2 regions of the Acidiphilium acidophilum genome follow, and region 2 is predicted to be linked to the other one. Evidence: predicted binding sites of a transcription regulator. Region 2 holds the regulator's gene; the other holds the start of a gene.
The links. The regulator LexA, encoded in region 2, represses DNA repair genes until DNA is damaged. The targets are predictions, from matches to a motif close to TGTTCTANNTANGTTC.

Region 1 (8,029 bases), 2.4 Mb from region 2:
GCAGGACCTGATGATCGGCGGTGGGGCAATGGGTGTGGGTGCCCAGCACGGCGCTCACCGCGCCATCGAAAGCGTGGGCGAAGGCCATTTTCTCACTGGTCGCCTCGCCATGAAAATCGACCAGGATCGCCGCGTGGGTCACGCCGAGCCGGGCGCGCGCGAGGATGGTTTCGGTGGCGCGGAACGGGCAGTCCATCGGGTCCATGAACAGGCGGCCCATCACCTGCACGATCAGGATACGCCGGCCGTTGGCGAGCGTGATATCGACCGCGCCCTCGCCCGGCGTGCCGGGGGGATAGTTCAGCGGGCGGATCAGGCGTTTCTGCCGGGCGATGTAGGGGATGATCTCCTTGCGGTCCCAGGAATGATTGCCGAGCGTGATGGCATCGGCGCCGGCGGCAAAAATCGCATCCGCCATATCCGGCGCGAGGCCGAAACCGTGCGAGGCGTTTTCGGCGTTGACGATCGCGACGTCGATCTTGAGGTCGCGCCGCAGACCCGGCAGGGCCGCGACCACGGCATCCCGCCCGGTCCGACCCATCACATCGCCCAGAAACAAAATCCGCATGACCGCTCCTTGTCCGCCGTCGCGGTAAGCGGTCCGGCGGGTTTGGGCAAGCGCGGGGTCAGGTGGATTCGAGGACGTGCAGGACGCGGTTCGCGATGAGGTCTTTAGAGCGGGCCGCGAAGGCGGCCATGTGCGGGGTCGCGGCGTGGGCGGCAAGCGCCTCCCTCGTCGTCCAGGTTTCGATCACGACGTAGCTGTCGGGTCCGATGGAGGCGTTGCTGATCGGGTGGTCGGTATCGATGGCGGGGAGGTATTGCAGGCAGCCTTCCTCGGCATGCACTTGGGGCAGGACGGCGCGGAAGGCCTCGAGCAGTTCGGCGCGCTTGCCGGGTTTGGCGGTGATGGTGGCGAGGACGTGGATCATGGCGGCTCCGGTTCAGTGATCGGCGCTGGCGCGGTCGAGCGTTGCGATGTCGGCGGGGGTGAGGCGGAGGGTTGCCGCCCTGATCAGATCGTCGAGCTGGGTCGTGCTGGTCGCGCTCGCGATCGGTGCGGTGATGCTGGGCCGGGCGATGAGCCAGGCGACGGCGACCTGCGCCGGGTTGGCGCGGTGGCTGGCCGCAATGTCGTCGAGGGCGGCGAGAACCCGCCTTCCTTTCGGGTCGAGGTATTTTTTGACCCCCTCGCCGCGCGGGCTGGCGGCGAAATCGGCCTCGTTGCGGTACTTGCCGGTGAGAAACCCGGCGGCGAGAGCGAAGTAGTTGATCACGCCGAGATTTTCCGCAACGCAGAGCGGTTCGAGCTCGGCTTCGTAGGCCGGGCGTTCGAGCAGATTATAGTGCGGCTGGAGCGATTCGTAGCGCGGCAGGCCGAGGCGCGCGCTGGTTGCGAGGGCGTCCCTGAGGCGGGGTGCGGTGTAGTTCGAGGCCCCGATGGCGCGGACCTTGCCCTGTTCGATCAGGCCGGCGAAGGCGGTGAGGGTCTCTTCGAGCGGGGTTTCGGCCTCGTCGGCATGGGCCTGGTAGAGGTCGATCACGTCGGTCCGCAGGCGTTTCAGCGAGGCGACGACGGCGGCTTCGATGGTCGGTTTCGAGAGTTTTTTACCGTCCGCGCCGGTCATCATGCCGACCTTGGTGGCGATGATGAGTTTGTCGCGCCCGCCGCGCTGGGCGAGATAGTTGCCGATCACGGTTTCGGATTCACCGCCCTGATGGCCGGGGACCCAGGAGGAATACATGTCGGCGGTATCGATCGCGGTGAGGCCGGCAGCGATCATGTGATCGAGCAGACGGAACGAGGTGGGTTCGTCGGCGGTCCAGCCAAACACGTTGCCGCCGAACATGATCGGCGGCAGGGACAGGCCGGAATTGCCGAGTTGCTTGTGGTTCATGCTGGGTACCCCGATTGTTGTGTGCGCAACATGGTCAGGCACGCGGGTCACGGCAAGCCGGGGTCATTCCGGCTATTCGACCAGACGGATCGGCGCCAGATCGGGCCAGCGGTCGATCGGGTCGGGGTTTTCGGAAGGGGCGGTGCCGCCGAAATGGCGGATGATGCCGGCGACGGCGTTGAGCGCGGTGGTGACCGCCCCTTCGGCCCAGCCGGCGGTCCAGGAGATGTCATCGCCCGCAAGGAAGATGCCGCGATGCGCCTCCGGCAGGTCCGACTGGATGAAATGGCTGAACAGGCGGCGCTGGTAGCGGTAGTGCCCGGGCAGGTTGGCCTTGAACGCGCCCATGAAATTGGGATCGGATTCCCATGAGACCGTGATCGGCGCGCCGATGATATGCCGGGCGATATCGAGCGTGGGGTAGATCTGGCGCAGGCTGTGCAGCATCAGGCGGACCCGGTCGTCGAGCGGCAGAGCAAGCCATTTCAGCGCATCGTCGCTCCAGGTGTAGGATAGGCAGATCACCCCGGGTTTGTCGGCCCCGTTGTCGAGCAGGTAGGTGCCGCGGGTGAGGCGGTCCGACAGGGTCATGCTCAGCGCGTGCTCGCCGCTCGCGGGGTCGATATCGCGCCAGAACGGGCGATCGACCATGACGAATGTTTTCGAGGATTGCATGTAATGGGTGCGTTCCATCGCCATCCAGAGATCGTGATGGAACAGGGATTCGGCGCAGTCGATCCGGGCGGAGAGCAGCCAGACCTGACAGGTGACGATGACGGCGTCGTATTCGGCGGTGGTGCCGTAACGGTCGGTGATCGCGAATTTTCGCGCGGTGCCGGGCGCGATTTTCGCGACGCCGGGTTTCGGCACGTGGTTGTGCAGCGAGGCGAGCGAGGTGCCCCGGGGCCAATGGGACATGGTTTCGGGCGCGAGCGACCAGAGGCGGCGGGGCAGTTGTTCGACGCCGCCGACCACGAGCCGGTGCTCGTCATCCGCACCGGTTGCGACGACGCGGAGAATTTCGAGGATCGAATTGGGGAAGTCGGTATCCCAGCCGCCGGTGCCGAAACCGACCTGACCGAACACTTCGCGGGCGCGAAAGCCGAGCTCGCGGAAGGAGCGGGATTTGGCGATGAAGCCGGAGAAACTCTCCTCGTCGAGGTTTTCGACCAGATGATGCCAGAGGCGGCGGATGGTCGCGGTGTCGCGATGGCGGATCGCGGTGGTGAGTTCGGTGTAATGGGCACCTTCCTCCAGTGCTTCGGCCCAGGCGCGTTCGACTTCGGTGAAGAGTTTGGGAAGATCGTCCTTGGTGCGGGCGTAGTGCCGGATCCCGGCAAGCTCGATCACGGTGGATGGCGTGTCCGGCGCCAGGGGGTTGGGGAAACCGACGGTTTCGATACCGACCTTGTCGAAATAGTGGAACAGGGCGCGGGAGGAGGGTGGAAACCGCATCGCGCCGAGTTCGGCATAGGCCCCTGCCCCGTCCTTGAACGGTTCGGAGCGCAGGCGACCGCCGATCCGGTCGCTTTCATACAGGACCGGCTTGAGACCGAGCTTCATCAGCTCGTGGCCCGCGACGATGCCGGCGATTCCCGCACCGATGATCGCGATTTCGGTGCCGTGCGCGGCGGCGGGAAGCTGACCGAGACCGGCCCGGTGGGACAGGAACTCATCATAGGCGAAGGGGAAATCGGGGCCGAACATGGTGACCGGCGCGATCATGTCGCGAGGCTCCGGTAGAGAGGCGCGCGGCGATCGGCCAGGAGCGGATCGCGGGCACGGATTTCGGCCTGATGCGCGGGATCGATCGTGGCCGTGATCAGCGCGGGACCGTCGGCAGCCTTGGCGAGCACCGCGCCATCCGGCCCGCAGATCGAGGATTTGCCGATATAGGCGAGCCCGTCCTCGCTGCCGCAATGGTTGGCGTAGGCGATGAACACCTGATTTTCATAGGCGCGGGTCGGGATCAGGTGATCGGCCACGATATCGTAGGGCGGCATCAGCGCGGTCGGGACCAGAACGAGGTCGGCCCCGGCGATGGCGAGGGCGCGGGCGGTTTCGGGGAATTCGATGTCGTAGCAGATCGCGAGACCGAGCTTCAGGCCGCGCCAGGAAACGACCGAGAAGCGATCGCCCCGGAGGCTGAACATGGCGCGGTCGAGCGCGCCGAACAGATGAATTTTCCGGTAGATCAGGAGGATGTCGCCGGTGGCATCGATCAGGGCGGCACTGTTGGCGATGTGTTCATCCGCGCGTTCGGGAAAGCCGAGGCAGATCGCGGTGCCGTGGGCGCGGGCGATGGCGCGGAGGCGATCGAACGTTTCATCGTCCGGCGTCATCGCGAGGCTGCGGGCGCGGGCGGCGCCGAGATTGTAGCCGGTGCAGAACAATTCGGGCAGGACGAGCAGGTCCGCCTGCGCGGCGCGGGCCCGGCGCGCGGTGGCATCGAGCAGGTCCAGCGCCGCTGCGGGATCGGCGAAACATCCCGCCGTCTGGCTGATCGCGATGGTCAGGGTCATGGGCAAGGCATAGGAGCAGGCCGGGGCGGAGGCAACGCCCCCGCCGGCCACGGATCGGTTCGGCAGCGTCACATCGCGTTGAGGACGAGATGCGCGCCGCGCCGGCTGACGGCACCCATGCGCGCACCGTGGCTGCCCGAGGCCATGATGATGTCGCCGGGGGCGATCAGGTCGCCGGCTTCGGCGAAATAGGTCTCGCCATCGAGCGCGGCCAGTTGTTCCTCGCCGGCGCGATAATGCCAGAGGGTGAAGCCGTTCGCGTAGGCGAGGACGGAAAGGTTGCGCAGGTTGAATGCCATGTAGGTCTCCTTGGGATTGCGGGTGGAATTTCGCTCGTTTCTAAGAACTTAGTCCTAGCGTGGGGAAAATTTTTTCGGGTGCCGGGTCAGGCCCGAGGTCGAAGCCGGCGACGATGCCCTGCCGGCGGAGCGTGTAATCGAGCACGAACATCGCCTGCTGCCACTGGTGCCAGTCGCTGCGGTCGGCGCGGCGGGGCCGGGGTGGCGGGCGGCCGCGATCGCCCCAGCGGCGCAGAACCTCGGCGTGGACCACATCGATCCGGCCCGCGCGATAAAGGCGCTGGAGGCAGACGAGGATGGTTTCGGGCCGGCAGGGTGCGGCAGCTTCGAGCGGCGAGGGTTTTCCGGCGCGTCGTGCGGCGAGACAGGCGGCGGTCCAGAGCCAGGCGCGCTCCGCCGAGGTGAATGGTTTGATTTCGTTCGGTAATTCCGCTGAACGGGCGGCGCCGATATCGAAGGGCATGGGGAACTCCGTGTGAACATAACAAGAACAAGTTAACCGGAGGTTGTGGGCTACGCAAGCGAAAAACGGAGTTTGTTCCTAAAAAATACTTCCCAAGATGGCAGAATCCGTTAAGAACAAGCGGATGCGACACGAAGATATCTGGCGGGCGATCGATACACTGGCGGCGGAACGGGGGTTGTCCACCTCGGGTCTGGCCAAGCGGGCGGGACTCGACCCGACCAGTTTCAACCCCTCGAAACGCCGGACCAACGAGGGCAAGCTGCGCTGGCCGTCGACCGAGAGCATCGCCAAGGTGCTGATCGCGACCGGGGCGGGGATCGATGCCTTCGCCGGGCTGGTGCAGGGGGCGCGGGCTTTGTCGCCGCCGCGCGCGGGAGCGCGGCGGGTGCCGGTGATCGGGCTGGCGCAGGCGGGGCAGGACGGGTTTTTCGACGATGGCGGCTATCCGACCGGGGGTGGCTGGGATCATGTCGCGTTGCCGCGCACCGAGGCGGCTTTGGCCGACGATCCGCACGCGTTCGGCCTGACGATCCATGGCGAATCGATGGAGCCGGTGTATCGCGAGGGGGACATCATTGTTGTGTCGCCCGCCGCCCCGGTGCGGACCGGTGACCGGGTGGTGGCGCGCACGGCGGAGGGCGAGGTGATGGCCAAGGTGCTGACGCGGCGCAGCGTCAAGCGGATCGAGTTGAGCAGTTTCAACCCCGAGCACCCGATGCGGAGTTTCGCCCCCGAGCAGATCGTCGCGATCCACCGGATCGTGTGGGCGACGCAGTAGAGGCGCGACGCGGCGGGGGATTGCGCCGGACCGGCGTTTCGGTATGCAGGCGCCATGCGATTGCCGATGCGCCATCTTCTGGGGATCGAGACTCTGCACCCGCGCGATATCTCGGCGTTGCTCGATCTGGCGGAAAGCTATGCGCTGCTCAACCGCTCCGGCAAGACCCGGCGGGACGTGCTGCGGGGGCGGACGCTGATCAATCTGTTCTTCGAGGATTCGACCCGGACCCGCACCAGTTTCGAACTTGCGGGCAAGCGGCTGGGCGCGGATGTGATCAACATGTCGGTCTCGACCTCGTCGGTCTCCAAGGGCGAGACCCTGCTCGATACGGCGGCGACGCTGAATGCGATGAATTGCGATCTGCTGGTGGTGCGCCACAAGGCCTCGGGCGCGCCGGCATTGCTGGCGCAGAAGGTGGATGCCGCGGTGATCAATGCCGGGGATGGCATGCACGAGCACCCGACCCAGGCGCTGCTCGATGCGCTGACGATCCGCCGCCACAAGGGAACGCTGGAAGGCCTGACCATCGCGATCTGCGGCGATATCGCGCATTCGCGGGTGGCGCGCTCGAACATATTGCTGCTGACCGCGATGGGCAGCAGGGTGCGGGTGGTCGGGCCGCCGACGCTGATCCCGTCGGGGATCGAGCAGTTCGGGGTGAGCGTGTTTCACGATATGCGCGAGGGGTTGCGCGACGCCGATATTGTTATGGCGCTGCGGTTGCAGACCGAGCGGATGAGCGGCGGAATGATCCCGAGCGCGCGGGAGTTTTTCAGCTTCTACGGGCTGGATGCCGCGAAGCTGGCATTCGCGAAGCCGGACGCGCTGGTGATGCATCCGGGGCCGATGAACCGGGGTGTCGAAATCGACAGCCAGGTGGCCGATGACGTCACGCGCTCGGTAATCCGCGAACAGGTCGAGATGGGGGTGGCGGTGCGGATGGCGGTGCTCGATGTGCTGGCGCGGACGGCGCTGCGCAATGCGTGACACGCTGATCATCGGCGCGCGGATCATCGATCCGGCCTCCGGGCACGATGCGGTGGGCGATTGCCTGCTGCGCGGCGGGACGATCGCGGATTTCGGGGCGGGGCTCGGGCGGCCCGAGGGTGCGGCGATCGTGGAGGGTGCGGATTGCGTGCTGTGTCCGGGGTTGGTGGATGTGCGCGCCTCGCTCGGCGAACCGGGGTTCGAGTATCGCGAGACGATCGGCTCGGCGGCGCTGGCGGCGAGCGCGGGCGGGATCACCACGATCGCGGTGCTGCCGGACAACGCGCCGCCGACCGACGATCCGGCGCTGGTGCGGGCACTCGCGGGTGCGGGCGAGGCGACCGGGCGGATCACCATCGCGCCCTATGGGGCGGCGACGCGCGGGTGCAGGGGCGAGAGCATCGCGGAATACGGGCTGCTGCGGGCGGCGGGGGCGATCGCGTTTTCCGACGGGGCGCGGGCGATCGGGTCAGCCGGGTTGATGCGGCGGGCACTGTCGTATGCGCGCGGGTTCGGGGCGATGATCGTGCAGCATCCCGAGGAGCCGAGCCTGGCCGCCGGCGGGGCGGCGACCTCGGGGGCGCGGGCGACGCTGATGGGGTTGCCGGGGATACCGGTATGCGCCGAAGCGATGATGGTGGCGCGCGATATCATGCTGGTGGAATTGACCGGCGGGGCGGTGCATTTCGCGCATGTCTCGACCGGGGCGGCGCTGGCGCTGATCCGGGCGGCGAAATCGCGCGGGCTGGCGGTGAGTTGCGATACCGCGCCGCCCTATTTCGATCTGAACGAAACCGCGATCGGCGATTTCCGGAGCTACGCCAAGCTGTCGCCGCCGTTGCGGACCGAGGACGACCGGCTGGCGGTGGTGGCGGCGCTGGCGGATGGCACGATCGATGCCGTCGCTTCGGATCATCAGCCGCGCGATGCCGATGACAAGCGCCTGCCGTTTGCCGAGGCGGCGCCGGGCGGTGCGGGGCTCGCGACCTTGCTCGCGATCACGCTGGCGCAGGTGCAGTCCGGTGCGTTGGGGCTGAATACGGCGCTGTCGCTGCTGACCGATCGTCCGGCGCGGC
Region 2 (8,029 bases):
ACAGCCGATAGCCGGTGACAAAGAAATACGTGCTGCTGAGCGGATGGTTGAGAAACGCCGGAATCGCGAGCGGCTGTCCCTGCGCACCCCACACGGTGCGGATCAGGTCCTGGATGATGAACGCGAGCCCGAACGTGAGCAGCAACGTATAGATCGGGTCCTTGCGGTTATAGAGCCGCCGCACCAGCACCATCTCGACCCCAAGTCCGATCGCCCCGGCCAGCAGCGGCGCGATGACCAGCCCGCCCCAGAATCCCACATACGGCACCAGCGTGAACGCAAAATACGCCGCCAACGCCATGAACGCGCCCTGAGCGAAATTGATCGTGTTGTTGAGACCGAGAATGAGCGCCAGCCCCAGCGCCATCAGCGCATAGAACGCGCCCTGAATCAGGCCGTTGAACACGTTGAACAACAGAATGAGCCCCATGCCGCCTCCATCCCATCGAGAGTCCGTTCGTCGCCGGGCGGATCGCGCCGTCACGGCCGATCCGCCCGGTCATTCCGGCACCGGGGCCGGAAACCCTGCGTCTCAGGTCGGGTAGGTCATCTTGCAATCGGCCGCCGCCGCCGAGAGGGCGATCTTCTTGCCCGGAATGATCGCCGAGACATCGAACAGACTGGGATATTTTCCGGCCTGAATGACATGGCCGGGAAACATGCTGAGCATCAGCTGATGATCGGCGGCGCGATATTCCGGCGCGTTCGGCTGCAACGCAATCTCCGGCGGCAGCACCAGCCCCTCCATCGCCCGGACCACCTTCATCGTGTTGGTCGATTTCGCTTTCTCGACCGCGAGCTTGATCGCATAGGTCGAAGCGTAACCGAACCAGGAACGGGCGGAGGGATATTCACCTTTGTATTTGGTCGAATACGCCTTCACGAATTCCGCAACATGAGGGGTATGGGGCTGATCCCAGTACCACTCCATCGTCCACCAGCCATAGCGCGCCGCCTCCGGCAGGGCCTGCGCCTGCTCGAGCTCGAACAGAGCGCCCCCGACCGGGATCTGCTTGTTGATGCCGAACTGCGAAATCTGCTTCATGCAGTTCACCTGATCGTCCCCCGCCAGCAGCAGGCAGATGAAATCCGGCTTCTTCGCCTTGACGTCGATCAGATAGGACGAGAAATCCGTCGTCCCCACCGGCGCGAGCGCGGTCCCGACCACGCGCCCCCCGGCCGTCTTGAGCTGCTTGGTGTAGTCGCTCTGCTCGGCATGACCGAATGCATAATCGGTCGTGATGAAATACCAGGACTTGCCGAATTTCTTGAACAGAGTCTCGAAATCCCCCGATGTCAGCATCCAGGTGGTCGAGCAGGTGCGGAACGTGTTCCAGTGGCACTCCTTGCCGGTGACCGCATCGGCATGGCCGCCGGTGCAGAGAAACAGCAGGTCGTGCTTGTTGGCAAACTGGCTCAGCGCCAGCGACGACGCGGAATTCACCGTGCCCATCAGAAAATCGATCTTGTCGCGCGAAAGCAGGCGCGATGCCTTGTCAATGCTGGTGCCCGGACTGCCCGCGCCGTCCTCGACCAGCAGTTGCAGCGGCCGGCTCATGATGCCGCCCTTCTTGTTGATTTCCTCCTCGGCAAAGCGCGCCCCTTTGATTTCGCTATGGCCGAGCGGCGCGAAAATACTGGTGATCGGATCGACCAACCCGATCTTGATCGGCACCTCGCTCGCCGCCCAACTCGGCTTCGGCGCCGCCAGCAACCCCGCGGCACCCACCGCCGCCCCAGCCTTGATCAGGCCGCGCCGGTCCAGAGAACCGCGCCTGGCACCCGCGTTGATGCCCGTCTCTATCGTTGTCATCGGATCAGTCTCCCTCACTCTGCGGTGCCATTGGCGGCACTCGGTATACTATAAATTATAGTTCATCATCAGATCGATTTCGTCAACCGCGGGTCATCTTGATGCCGAGATCGTGTGCGACCTCTGCGGTTTGATCACAGGTCGAGCACAAACCTGGAGCTGAGCGCGCGGGTGACACAAACAGTCGGAAATGAGTCGCGATGAGGGACTCCCCCACGCTCGTGAGTAAATCCTCTGGCAGCCATGCCTCTGTCGCAGTGCGATTCCGGTCAGGATTCACCATTCCGAAATGATCGTGCGTTACACCCACCTGCGATGATGACGAATGCTGGTATGCTGATCGAGGGTCACCGTACTCGACCTGTTCTGAAAGATTGGTCGTGAGGCATCGCCCCGCCACGGTCCCGCACAAGCCGGGCTCCGAACGGAACCGATATCTGGCCTTCGCTTTTTGCTGGGGCGACGTTCTGTTCGAATTGGATCGGCATTACGCGATCTCCTACGTGTCCAGCACGTGCGAGGCCGTGCTGGGATGCGGTAGCGACACGTTGATCGGCCTGGATTTTCGGGATGTTGTCGCCCCGGTCGACAGGCTTGTCATAGAGCCCTGGTTGAAGCGTCTGCCGGAGGTCGGTCGTGCGATGATAGAGACAATCACGCTGAGCGGCCCGGGCGCCGCACCGCTATGGGTTTCGCTGGCGGCAAACTGCCTCGATAGCGAGGAAGGGACGATCCATATCGCGTTGCAGCGACGCGACACCGGCGCGCATGCGATAAAAACCCCGACTCTGGATCCGGCCTCCCGGCTCGCTGACTGTACCAGTTTTGTCGATCGTGTTGCCGAGCGGATCAAGCGCGGTCACGCCGCAGGTATGGTTCCCGAACTCACGCTGGTGGTAATGCCCGACCTGCATGACCTGCGCCAGAGGTTGGGCGCTGGCCAGGACGGCATGCTGGAAGCGGTTGGCACCGCTTTGAAGGCCCGATCGATCGAAGAAGACATGGCGGCGCGGATCGGTGACGACACATTTTCGCTCCTGCACGAGGCGGGGGCGCCGATCGATCAGTTGATCCGTCAGCTCGAGGCGATCACCAGAGCCGCAGACCCGGCCGGCATCGGCCTGACCATCGATGCTTCGACCCTCGCGATCGATACCGTAATGGTGGCCGAGGTGGATCTCGCACTCGCCCTGACGCACACGCTGCGTCGTTTCGGTGCAGCGTCCGGTACCGATCTGCGCACGATGGCGAACAACCTGCGCAGCGCGTTCCAGAATTCGGTCATAACGGTCGGAAGCATCAAGCGGGCAATCAACGAGCAATCGTTCACCGTGGTGTTCCAGCCCATCGTGCAGATCAACACTGGTCGGATCCATCATTTCGAGGCGCTGTGCCGCTTTGAGGCCCAGGATCAGGAATCACCCTTCACGACCATTCAGGTCGCCGAGGAGCTTGGCCTGATCGCGGCCTTCGACCTCGCGATGGTCCGCAAGGTCATCGCCTGGCTCTTCACCCGACCGCTTAACAACGCGCGCGAGCGGATCGCGGTCAACGTATCAGGCTATTCGATCGAACAGGCCGCCTATACCGAGGCGCTGCTAAACCTGCTCGCGGAAAATGACTGGCTCCGCGGACGGCTGATGTTTGAAATCACAGAAAGCGCACGGATCGCCAATCTGGAGACGGCGGATCGCTTCATCCAGGCGCTACGGCAGCGTGGATTTCAGGTCAGCCTCGATGATTTCGGGGCCGGTGCGGCGTCGTTCCAATATCTGTCGGTCCTTGATGTCGATGTCGTCAAACTGGATGGGTCCGCAGTGCGGAACGCCCAGAAAGCCCAGAAAGGGCGGGCTTTTCTGTCGGCCCTGACCGAGCTCTGCCGGCGCATGGGAATCGAGACCATCGCCGAAATGGTCGACACGCCCGAGACGCTGCAATTCGTGCGCGACTGCGGTTGCAATTACGTCCAGGGCTATCTGTTCGGCAGGCCCACCAAAGAGATCAATGATTTTCATCCGCTACCTAACCGGATACTGTTTACAGCACGATGACATCTGTGCGTTTTCCGTGATACCGGCCTGAGGGTCCGTTGCTCTGAAGCGGGATAGGGTGGTGCGGTGGCGTTATCCAACGCACCTGGATTGAAACGGTCATCAGACAGGAAGCTTTATATAACTGACCATCCGCGCCACCGCCGCCACAACCCCGGCCGTCTCCGCATCGACCTGTCCGTCCACGCGCGCCGGGCGGAACCGGCGCTGAAACGCCGCCACCACCAGGTCGTGTTTCAGGTCCATATCGTAGCCGATCGCGGCGAGTTCCGTCGCGGTATCGCCGTGTGGGCCGATGTCATCGGCCCAGAACCCGATGCCGTGCGCCGCGAGGTGTGCCCAGGGAAACAATTCGCCGGGGTCCTGCTTCCGGTCGGGCGCGATGTCGGAATGTGCCACTATGTTCCGCGCCGGAATCGGGTGGCGTTCGAGTAGGCCCCGGCACAGCCGGATCACGGCTTCGATCTGCACATCGGGAAATGGCACATAGCCGAATTCGTGGCCGGGATTGACGATTTCGATCCCGATCGAGCGATCGTTCAACCCCCGCACCCCGCGCCAATAGCTCACCCCGGCATGCCAGGCCCGCCGCTCCTCATCCACCAGCGCGATCAATGTCCCATCGGTCTCGACCACGTAATGCGATGAAACCCGCGCAGCCGGGTCGCACAACCGCGCGATCGCATCGGCCCCGCTGCGCATCCCGGTATAATGCAGCACCAGATGATCGATCACCGCCCCATCGGGCCGGTCGTCGTGATTGGGCGACCTCACAAACCCCGCTCGCGCTTGATATCGTCCCAGGCGGCATTGATCCGCGCCACCCGGTCGGTCGCCCGTGCGGCGAATTCCGGCGGGACCCCGCGCGCCGCGAGCTGATCGGGGTGATTTTCCCGCATCAGCTGTTTCCAATGCGCCCGGATCGCCTCGCTGCTCGCATCGCGCCCGATCCCGAGCACGACATACGGATCGCCTTCGGATAGCGCGTAGGAGGAGGGATTCTCCGCCCGCGCCCGCGCCGCCGCATCGAGCCCGAACGCCACGCCGATCCGGGTGAGCATATCCGCCTCACGCCCGTTGATCGGCTCATCCGCCCGCGCAATCGCGTATAACGCCCCCAGCACCTGTTCGAGCGCAAGCCGGTTATCCGCGAAACTCTCGCCGAGCTGCCTTGCATAGGGCTCGAACCCCGCCGAATCGTTGCGCGCCTGATCGAACAACCGCCCGATCATCGGCACCGCCGCGTCCTCGATCCGGAACTGCCGCTTGAACGCATCGATCTCGGCGCGATTGACCGGCCCGTCGCATTTGGCAAGCTTCGCGGCCAGCACCGTCGCCGCAATCGCGAACACCTGCTCCCGCCGCCCGATCATGGCCGCCAGCCGCGCGGAATCGAGCGGCAAGGCCCGCCCCAGCCGCGCCCCGAACGATCCGAGATCGCCGGTATCCGCCGCGTGGCCAAGCGCCGCCCCCGCAATCGCGCCCACCGGCCCGCCGAACGCAAACCCGGCCACGCCGCCGATCACCTTACCCCATACTGCCATTCCCCCCATATCGGGTGGCTGGCCCGTAAGGTCAAAGGGCGATCTGCACCGGTATCAATATCGCCGCATCAGCGCCACCAGCCGCCCCTGCACCTTCACCCGCTCGGCAGGGAAAATCCGCGTCTCGTGGCGCACATTGGCCGGTTCCAGCGCCGTCGAATTGCCCCGCCGCCGCAACCGCTTCAGCGTTACCTCGTTGTCGTCGATCAGTGCCACGACGATCTGCCCGGTCTCGGCGGTCTCGCCTTTGCGGATGATCGCGGTATCGCCATCGAGAATCCCCGCCTCGATCATCGAATCCCCCACCACTTCCAGCGCGTAGTGATCGCCCTGCCCGATAAAGGCGATCGGCACCTCGATCTCGGCCTGATGCTCCCGCAGCGCCTCGATCGGCTGGCCCGCGGCAATCCGCCCGTAGAGCGGCAGGCTCACCGCCGCCACCTCCGCCGCCGCCCGCGCGCCCTGGAACCGCTGCGAAAAATCGCCCCGGATCACATTCGGCGCGAATTTGGCATCGCCCCGCTCCGCCGGCACGCTGTCCGCCGGCAGCCTGATCACCTCCAGCGCCCGCGCCCGGTGCTTGTGCCGGCGCAGAAACCCGCGCTCCTCCAGCGCCCCGATCAATCGATGAATGCCCGATTTCGATTTCAGATCGAGCCCGTCCTTCATCTCCTCGAAACTCGGCGAACAGCCGGTCCGCCGCAGATGCTGGTCGATGAACACCAGCAGCTCATATTGCTTGCGCGTCAGCATCATTCCCTCGTCCGAAAACCCCGAACCGACCCGAACCGCCCCTGCGGCCCGGACCATCGCGTCATCCCCACCGGGAACAAAGCGCTAACATGATGTTCTATGAATCGAACCCGCGTCGCGTCAAGAGCCTCGCGGCAAAATAATCACCTTCTGTTCTCGATCGGTTACCCTTGCCACGCCCCCGCCCGGTCCGCCAAGTGCCGCCATGGCCATCCTCTCGATCCAGTCCCAGGTTCTCAACGGCAGCGTCGGCAATACCGCTGCCGCCTTCATCTACGCCCGCCTTGGCCTCGAAGTCTGGCCCCTGCCATCGGTCATCCTCTCGCACCATCCCGGCCACGGCGGCAGCGAAGGCGGCCCGGTGAAACAGGCCCGCCTCGCCGCCCTCGTCACCGGCCTCGCCGCGCGCGGTGCCTTCGCCCGCTGCGAGGCCGTGGTCTCCGGCTATCTCGGCGCCGAAGCCGCCGTCCCGGTAGTCACCGATGCCATCGCCCGCGCCCGCGCGTCCCATCCCGGCGCGCTCTACTTCTGCGATCCGGTCCTGGGCGATTCCGGCCGGATCTACGTCCCCCATGCCCTGGTCGACGCCACCCGCACCCACCTCCTGCCGCGCGCCGACATCGCCACCCCCAACCCGTTCGAACTCGAAATCCTCACCGGCCTGCCCGTGCCGGACCGCGCCCACGCCTTCCGCGCCATGGCGCAACTCGGCCCCGGCCTCGTCATCCTCACCGGCTTCACCGGCACCGACACCACCCCCGGCACCCTCGACATCCTGATGCTCGAAGCCGGAAACCCGTACCATCACACCGTCGAAGCCCTGCCGCGCCCCTTTTCCGGCGCGGGCGATGCCTTCTCCGCCCTGTTCCTCGCCGCTTATCTGCCCCACCGCAACGCCCGGCGCGCCCTCGCCGCCGCCGCCGCCGCCAGTGCCGCCCTCCTCGCCGCCACCGCGTCTGGCGGTCACGACGAACTCGCCATCGTCCCCGCCCAACACCTCTGGACCGCCGCTTTCGCCGCCGCCACCGCAACGGAAACATGACAACGGCGCCATGCGATGAAATTTTGTTGATTCAGATCGCTCATCCGGCATATATTCATAAGTCTATATCTTCCGGTGGAAATTCGCCGGCGCCCGCCCGGGTTTCCGGGCATCAATCCTTGGGAGGATGATGATGACAACAATGGCATCTCTGCTGAAACGCAAACCCGTCTCCGTGATCGCCGTCCCGCCGGACTCGAAAATCCGCGAAGTCGTGCTGGTCCTCGCCGAAAAGCGCATCGGCGCGGTGGTCGTTCAGTCCGCCAACCAGGATCTCCTCGGCATCCTTTCGGAACGCGACGTGGTCCGCAGCCTCGCCGCCAACGGTCCCGCCACGCTCGACATGGTCACCAGCCAGCTCATGACCCGCGCGCCGACCACCGCAACCCCGTCCACCACCATTTTCGAGGCCGAAACCCTGATGACCGACGGCCATTTCCGCCATCTCCCCATCGTGGACGGCGGCAAGCTCATCGGCGTGGTCAGCATCGGGGACGTCGTGGCCGGCCTGATGGACCAGCAGGCCCACGAAGTCCGCAGCCTGCGCAGCTACGTCACCGGCGGCATCGCCTAACCCGTATCCCGCCCGACACCGCAATAAAAAACGCCCGCCGGCATCACACCGGCGGGCGTTCCATATCGCGTGGAATCCGGCTTTACTGCGTGGTGGTATCGGTCCCCGGCATCTTCACCTTCGGCGGTGCCCCGAGATTGATCTGCTTCGGCGTGGTCTGCGAACCCGCAACCGCGCCGCCGACCGCCCCGATCCCGGCACCCGCCAGCGCGCCGATCGGCCCGCCGACCGCCCCGACCGCGGCACCCGCCG

Region 1: the regulator LexA is predicted to act here: its motif matches at 5,197-5,212, upstream of SIL87_RS05700 (S24 family peptidase).

The regions. Positions count from the first base shown of each region.
Region 1 is NZ_JAWXYB010000018.1:645,776-653,804, reverse strand. It holds gene SIL87_RS05735 (TIGR00282 family metallophosphoesterase) at 1-568, opposite strand, end outside; gene SIL87_RS05730 (putative quinol monooxygenase) at 627-932, opposite strand; gene SIL87_RS05725 (aldo/keto reductase) at 945-1,898, opposite strand; gene SIL87_RS05720 (flavin monoamine oxidase family protein) at 1,971-3,623, opposite strand; gene SIL87_RS05715 (carbon-nitrogen hydrolase family protein) at 3,620-4,420, opposite strand; gene SIL87_RS05710 (hypothetical protein) at 4,489-4,719, opposite strand; gene SIL87_RS05705 (hypothetical protein) at 4,760-5,182, opposite strand; gene SIL87_RS05700 (S24 family peptidase) at 5,307-5,963, shown strand; gene SIL87_RS05695 (aspartate carbamoyltransferase catalytic subunit) at 6,018-6,953, shown strand; gene SIL87_RS05690 (dihydroorotase) at 6,946-8,029, shown strand, end outside.
Region 2 is NZ_JAWXYB010000018.1:3,085,190-3,093,218, forward strand. It holds gene SIL87_RS17320 (branched-chain amino acid ABC transporter permease) at 1-430, opposite strand, end outside; gene SIL87_RS17325 (ABC transporter substrate-binding protein) at 533-1,813, opposite strand; gene SIL87_RS17330 (EAL domain-containing protein) at 2,194-3,864, shown strand; gene SIL87_RS17335 (N-acetylmuramoyl-L-alanine amidase) at 3,967-4,638, opposite strand; gene SIL87_RS17340 (TerB family tellurite resistance protein) at 4,635-5,408, opposite strand; gene lexA (transcriptional repressor LexA) at 5,463-6,161, opposite strand; gene pdxY (pyridoxal kinase) at 6,367-7,203, shown strand; gene SIL87_RS17355 (CBS domain-containing protein) at 7,346-7,777, shown strand; gene SIL87_RS17360 (hypothetical protein) at 7,860-8,029, opposite strand, start outside.